2 linked regions of the Synechococcus elongatus PCC 6301 genome follow. Each later gene encodes a partner of the first gene's protein in a complex. Links are inferred from orthologs where the notes say so. Each region holds a gene or a part of one and is shown on either strand. Other genes may lie near its edges.

The links.
Region 2: the proteins of secY (region 1) and secA are in contact, whole or in part, in a crystal structure (PDB 3DIN), measured with the Thermotoga maritima proteins. The link is inferred for Synechococcus elongatus PCC 6301 from one-to-one orthologs. Residues at the interface, in WP_004081795.1 of Thermotoga maritima: Glu108, Gly109, Glu110, Glu111, Ala236, Glu237, Arg238, Arg239, Ile240, Thr241, Ile242, Gln243, Tyr244, Ala245, Arg246, Arg247, Val248, Thr249, Gly250, Arg251, Arg252, Val253, Tyr254, Gly256, Ala257, Ser258, Thr259, Tyr260, Leu261, Pro262; in WP_004082002.1 of Thermotoga maritima: Glu261, Ala262, Arg263, Lys300, Ala301, Arg302, Thr303, Ile304, Ile305, Leu323, Tyr324, Asp325, Pro326, Val329, Ser330, Tyr333, Ile336, Lys340, Phe345, Val349, Glu363, Phe364, Tyr374, Ser375, Gly376, Gly377, Glu393, Ile395, Thr482, Ser483.

The regions. Positions count from the first base shown.
Region 1 is NC_006576.1:2,025,440-2,028,642, forward strand. Bases 19-2,908 are described here. They hold secY (preprotein translocase subunit SecY), read left to right. Parts: upstream 19-748; coding sequence 749-2,068; downstream 2,069-2,908. Other genes in these bases: rpsE (30S ribosomal protein S5), read left to right, coding at 19-146; rplO (50S ribosomal protein L15), read left to right, coding at 184-627; SYC_RS10025 (adenylate kinase), read left to right, coding at 2,068-2,628; rpmJ (50S ribosomal protein L36), read left to right, coding at 2,702-2,815. Also shown: more of rpsE, read left to right, coding at 1-18; rpsM (30S ribosomal protein S13), read left to right, coding at 2,970-3,203. UniProt on the Escherichia coli protein: The central subunit of the protein translocation channel SecYEG. Consists of two halves formed by TMs 1-5 and 6-10.
Region 2 is NC_006576.1:1,333,645-1,337,389, forward strand. What follows is about bases 46-3,477. They hold secA (preprotein translocase subunit SecA), read right to left. Parts: upstream 3,093-3,477; coding sequence 246-3,092; downstream 46-245. Other genes in these bases: SYC_RS06475 (quinone-dependent dihydroorotate dehydrogenase), read right to left, coding at 46-237; glmU (bifunctional UDP-N-acetylglucosamine diphosphorylase/glucosamine-1-phosphate N-acetyltransferase GlmU), read left to right, coding at 3,278-3,477. Outside these bases: more of SYC_RS06475, read right to left, coding at 1-45; more of glmU, read left to right, coding at 3,478-3,745. UniProt on the Escherichia coli protein: Required for protein export, interacts with the SecYEG preprotein conducting channel.

The sequences.
Region 1 (3,203 bases):
CTGGCGTCAAAAACGTGTTGGCGAAGCGCTTGGGTTCCAAGAGCCCGCTCAACAATGCGCGTGCTGCTCTGGAAGCCCTCTCCAGCCTGCGGACCTTCCAAGAGGTTGCTCAGTCCCGCGACATTCCGGTCGAGCAACTGTACTAGGTCGTTTTCTTTGCTCTTGGTTTCAAGGTGATGGTTCATGAAACTCGATAATCTCGCTCCGCAACCGGGAGCGAAAAAGCGTAAGCGCCGAGTGGGTCGGGGCATTGCCGCTGGCCAAGGCGCAAGCTGCGGTTTCGGTATGCGCGGTCAAAAGTCGCGATCGGGTCGTCCGACTCGACCGGGCTTTGAGGGGGGGCAAATGCCCCTCTACCGCCGCGTTCCCAAGCTGAAGCACTTCCCGCTAATCAACCGCAAGTTCTATACGGTGGTCAATGTGGGTGCTCTGGCCGGTTTGGCGGCTGGAACTGAAGTGACACTTGAGAGCTTGATGGCTGTAGGAATTGTCACTCAGAATGACGGTCCTCTCAAAATCCTAGGCGACGGTGAACTGTCGGTGAGTCTGTCGGTGTCGGCTGCTGCATTTACGGCGACGGCACAACAGAAAATTGAAGCAGCAGGCGGTAGCATCGCGCTGGTCTAGATCAGCGATCGCAGGTTCCGTTGCCAAAAGCCAATGCTGAATGGGGGCAGACACCTGCCCCTCTTCCGTTGTTTAAGCTGGCTTTAGCTCGGGGCCTAGATGTCCCCTTTGGAGTATTGCTATGGTCGTCAGTCGCGGGAAGACCCCAAACGCCCAAGAAACTTTTTTACAGATGGCCCAAGCCTCGGGACTGAGGGGGCGCATTCTGATCACGGTCGGCCTGTTAATCCTGTGTCGACTGGGCATTTTTATTCCGGTTCCCGGCATTGATCGAGTTGCCTTTAGCAACGATCTGCAGGGCAATGCAAATCTCGGCGGCGTGATTGGCTTTCTCGATATTTTTTCGGGGGGTGGTCTGTCCGCTTTGGGCGTTTTTGCCCTTGGGATTTTGCCCTACATTAATGCCTCGATCATTTTGCAGTTGCTAACTGCCGCTGTGCCGGCTCTCGAAGACCTGCAAAAAAATGAAGGTGAGGCAGGCCGCCGCAAGATCGCGCAGTTAACCCGCTACGTCTCCCTCGGCTGGGCCTTGCTCCAGAGTATTGTTATCGCCGTATGGGTGACCCGCTACGCCGTCACACCCGGACCCCTGTTCACCATTCAGACGGCTTTGGCCTTGGTGGCCGGCTCCATGTTTGTGATGTGGATCAGTGAGTTGATCACTGAGCGTGGCATTGGCAATGGGGCATCACTGCTGATCTTTCTCAACATTGTTGCGACCTTGCCGCGATCGCTGCAGCAGACCTTAGAGCTCGCCCAGAGCGGTGATCGCAGCACTGTGGGTGGGATTGTCATCCTGCTGATCGTCTTCTTGGCCACGATTGTTGGCATCGTCTTCGTCCAAGAGGGGACGCGGCGGATTCCGGTCGTCTCGGCTCGTCGGCAAGTTGGGAATCGCGTCTACAGCGAGCGCAGTAGCTATCTGCCGCTGCGCCTCAACCAAGGTGGTGTGATGCCGATCATCTTTGCCTCGGCGATTTTGGTGCTGCCCTTCTCCTTGGCTAACTTCACCAGTAACGAAGTTGTGCTGCGGATTGCTAACTACCTCAGCCCCAATGGTCCGACCCCTTGGATTTACGCCCTTTTCTACCTTGTGTTGATTGTGGCGTTTAGCTATTTCTACTCCTCCTTGATCCTCAACCCCGTCGACTTGGCTCAGAACCTCAAAAAAATGGGGTCGAGTATTCCTGGAGTGCGTCCTGGTCGAGCAACCAGCCAATACGTACAGGGAGTGCTCAACCGTCTGACAATCCTGGGGGCAGTGTTCCTGGGTTTGGTGGCCATCATCCCCACGGCTGTTGAAGGTGCGACTCGGATTCGGACTTTCCAAGGCTTTGGGGCAACCTCGCTGCTGATCCTGGTGGGTGTCGCGATCGATACCGCCAAGCAGGTGCAAACCTACGTGATCTCGCAGCGCTATGAAGGAATGGTGAAAGACTAGTGGCGCGACTGATTTTTCTGGGGCCGCCTGGGGCAGGTAAAGGGACACAAGCAGTTGTTGTCGCGGAACAGCTGCAATTGGCCCACATCTCGACGGGTGAGCTTCTGCGGGCAGCTGTGACTGCTCAAACACCCCTAGGCATCGAAGCTAAAGGCTATATGGATCGTGGTGAGCTAGTCCCAGATTCACTAGTGCTTGGCCTCGTCCGCGATCGCCTTCAGCAACCTGATACGGCTAACGGCTGGATCTTGGATGGGTTTCCCCGTAACCGCAGTCAGGCGGAAGCCCTTAACCTGTTGCTGACCGAGATCAATCAACAGGTTGATCGCGCCGTCAATCTCGATGTTCCCGATCCGGTAATCATCGAGCGTATGCTGGCTCGCGGCCGAGCAGACGATACCGAATCAGTGATTCGGCGTCGGCTAGAGGTCTACCGCGAGCAAACTGCTCCGCTGATTGACTTCTTCCGCGATCGCCAGCAACTGTTAGCGATCGATGGCAACTCAGAAGTGGCCGCAGTCACAGACCGTTTAGTCAGTGCCTTGCAGGTTGCTGCCTAAACGAACCACCTCCCTACCCAGCCTTGTCGAACTGTGGTAGTATCAAAACTTTGGAGTCTTGCCGAATACTGGCATGAAAGTAAGAGCTTCTGTTCGCAAAATCTGCGAAAAATGCCGCGTCATCAAACGTCGCGGTCGTGTGATGGTCATCTGTGCTAACCCCAAGCATAAGCAACGCCAAGGCTAGGCGATCGCTCGCTCCCCGTTCGCGAGTGCCCTGCTGTTGGCTTCTGCTGTCGGAGCTTCAGACCAGACTATCCTCAGGCGATTCGCGCCTGTCAGCATCATCGAATTTTGCATTGTTTTACCTCACGAGTAGCCAAAGATAGGGAGTAGAGAGCGTGGCACGGATTGCTGGCGTGGATCTGCCCCGCGACAAGCGGGCTGAGATCGGCCTTACCTACATCTATGGAATTGGTCCTACCCGGGCCAAAGAAATTCTCGCCAAAACCGGCGTTAGCCCTGATACCCGCATCAAGGATCTCAACGATTCTGAAGTTGCGGCTCTGCGCCAAGTGGTCGAGAACGATTACCAGGTCGAAGGCGATCTGCGCCGTTTGGAAGCCATGAGCATC
Region 2 (3,745 bases), 690 kb from region 1 along the record:
AAAGCCTGCCGCCAAGCCGACGGGCGTCGCGAACGTGAGCCCCCAGAGGGACATGGCTAGACGCGGATCCTGGAAGCCATAGGTTTGGCGGAGATAGCTGCGCAGGTTAGCAGCCAAAGGCGATCGCGATCGCGCCAATGTCGCCAGAAACCCCAGCGCATTGCGCGTCAGCCACTCAGGGTCAACATTCAGTTGCGACAGCAAGAGCGGCCGCAGCAGCGGGCGATAGAAATCCACCGGCGGACCTAAACCACCTCAGCTTGTGGACGGGCTTGAGGCTGCGGATCGAACATGAACATCGAGTAGATCACGTTGCGGCGAATCGCCGTCATCATCTCGAGGAACAGCTCGTAGCCCTCACTCTTATACTCCAGCAGTGGATCTTTTTGCCCATAGCCCCGCAGACCGACGGATTCGCGCAAGGCTTCCATCGCCTGCAAATGCTCACGCCAGAGCGTGTCGATCTGCTGAAGGATGAAGTAGCGTTCGGCCTGCCGCATCAAGCCTGGCTGGATTTGATCGATCTGGGCTTCTTTGAGGTCGTAGGCAATCCGCAATTGCTCGTGCAGGAAGATCTTGATCGCCTCAGGAGACAGGTCTTCCAGTTGCTTGGCCTCTAGGTCTTCAAGCAGATAGACGAACTGCTTGACCTTATTGACCAGCTTTTCCAGATCCCACTCTTCCGACGGCAAATCCACATTGATGTGGGCATCGACGATTTCATCCATCGTCCGTTCGCCGTACTGAATCACTTGTTCTTTTAGCTCTCGTCCTTCGAGAACACGGCGGCGTTCTGCATAGATGGCACGACGCTGGTTGTTCATCACCTCGTCGTACTCAAACACCTGCTTGCGGATGTCGTAGTAGTAGGTCTCGACCTTCTTCTGAGCACCCTCGAGCGATCGCGTCAGCATGCCCGACTCGATCGGCATATCTTCTTCGACGCGGAAGGCATTCATCAGTTTGGCCACGCGATCGCCACCAAAAATCCGCAGCAGGTTATCTTCCAAGCTCAGGAAGAAACGCGTGGATCCTGGGTCCCCTTGCCGACCGGCACGACCGCGCAACTGGTTATCCACTCGGCGTGACTCGTGGCGTTCCGTACCAATCACATGCAGGCCGCCCAGTTCAACGACCTCGGCTTGCTCCTGCTTCGTGACTGCTTCGTATTCTTTGCGGACTTGCTGGTAGGCTTCCCGCAGTTTTTGAATCACCGGATCATCCGTCGGCGCCTTCTCAGCCGCCGTAGCGATCTTGTCTTCCGCTACCAGCTCCGAGAGGCTGTTACCGCCGTAGGTTTTCACCCCGAGGTCTACCGCTGCTTTCAGCAGCTTTTCGGCCTCAGTACTCAGTTCTGCTGGGAAAATATCCGACGACGCTTTCCAAGTCTTGCGTGGCTTCTGGCCGTTGGGCGACCCAAAACCTTGCGCTGCCGGGCGACCGCCCTCTAAACCAGCAACCCCAGCAATGCCAAAGCCATCCTCTTCGAAGCTGACCAGTTGCGGCATCCAATACTCGCGCAGCTTCAGCCGCGCCATGTAGTCCGCATTACCGCCCAAGATGATGTCGGTCCCGCGACCTGCCATGTTGGTCGAAATCGTGACGGCACCCCGACGGCCTGCCTGTGCAACGATTTCCGCCTCGCGTTCTACGTTTTCGGGTTTGGCGTTGAGCAGGTTGTGGGGGATGCCCTGCTCATTCAGCAGTTGTGACAGGAACTCCGACTTCTCAACACTGGTAGTACCGACCAGAACAGGACGACCTTCCGCGTGCAGTTCAGCACAGTCCGCTGCGATCGCACGCCACTTGCCGATCTCAGTTTTGTAGACGACATCAGGCTGATCCCGACGACGGCTGACTCGGTTGGTCGGAACAACGGTTACTTCTAGCTTGTAAGTCTTCTCAAACTCCAACTCTTCTGTCTTCGCCGTACCGGTCATGCCCGACAGTTTGGGGTAGAGCAGGAAGAAGTTTTGGTAAGTAATCGAAGCAAGGGTTTGGGTTTCGGGTTGAATCTCGACGCCTTCCTTCGACTCCACGGCCTGATGCAGACCATCACTCCAGCGACGCCCAGGCATCACGCGCCCTGTGAACTCATCGACGATGACAATCTCGCCACCGCGCACGATGTAGTTCACATCTTTAATGAACAGCTCCTTGGCCTTAATCGCATTAAAGATGTAGTGAGCCCAAGGGTCATTGGAGTCAAACAGATCGCTGACACCTAACAATTGCTCAGCGTTGATAAAGCCTTGATCCGTCAGCAGGACATTACGGCCTTTTTCGTCAACTTCGTAATCGCCATCCGGCTCTTCTTCACTGTCCGTATTCGTCGATCGCTGCAAGAGCGCCGCGACTTCCGATGCCCGCATGTATTTTTCGCTCGGGCGATCGACCTGACCGGAAATGATCAAGGGTGTCCGGGCTTCGTCGATCAGAATCGAGTCCACCTCGTCGATCACGGCGTAGTTGAAGGGACGCTGGACTACCTCTTCAATCACTGCGGCCATGTTGTCGCGCAGGTAATCAAAGCCCAGTTCGCTGTTGGTAGCGTAGGTAATGTCGCAGTTGTAGTTGCGGCGACGCTCTTCCGGCGACATTCCCTGCTGGATTAGGCCAACACTCAAGCCTAGGAAGCGGTGGACTTGTCCCATCCATTCCGCGTCGCGGCGAGCCAAGTAGTCGTTGACGGTGACGACGTGCGCACCTTTACCCGACAGTGCATTGAGATAGGACGGCAGCGTAGCGACGAGGGTTTTCCCTTCACCCGTCTTCATCTCGGCAATCTGACCGTCGTGCAGAATCATGCCGCCGATCATCTGCACATCAAAGTGGCGCAGCCCCAGCACTCGTTTACTGGCTTCGCGCATGACCGCAAAGGCTTCGGGCAGCAACTCCGCCAGCAATTCCTTCTCTGCAGCTGGCGAGTGGGAAACCTTGTCGAGCTTCTGGCGAAACTCAGCCGTTTTGGCAATTAAATCCTTGTCGGACAGTGGCTCAATGTCCTCTTCCAACAGATTGATTTCAGTGACGAGGGGTTTGTACTTTTTGACTTTGCGGACGTTGGGATCGCCCAGCAGCAAATTCAGCATAGTGGCAGCGGTTAGGCGAAAAACAGGCGAGAACCCGCGCCGGAGCAAGTCTCTCGCTTATCCTATCATCGCGATTGAAGTGCTTGGAGACTCGTCAGACGACCGCTCGGCATTCCAGCCGGAGTGATATTCTGCCTCTGGATTCGTCCTGTCCGCAGTGTTTTGTTCGGAGGCTTTGCTGTCGCATGGTTGCTGTTGCCATTTTGGCTGCGGGCAAAGGAACCCGGATGAAATCGCAGCTACCGAAGGTATTGCACCGGCTCGGTAGTCAAACCTTGCTCGATCGCGTACTGGCAAGCCTCACCCCTCTCAACGTCGATCGCTGCTTCGTGATCGTCGGCTATCAGGGCGATCGCGTGCGGGAATCATGGGCGCACCGGACTGACATTGAATTTGTCGAACAGACCCAGCAACTGGGAACCGGTCATGCGGTCCAGCAACTCTTGCCGCACCTCAAGGGTTACCAAGGCGATCTGCTGGTGCTGAATGGTGATGTGCCGCTGCTGCGGGGCGAAACCCTCGAGGCCTTAGTCTCAGGGCATCAACGCAGTGGGGCTGCAGCAACTCTTCTAACAGCGCAACTCAATCAACCTAAAGGCTATGGCCGTGTCTTTTGCGATGCCACCAGCCGGGTTTGCGAAATTATTGAAGAT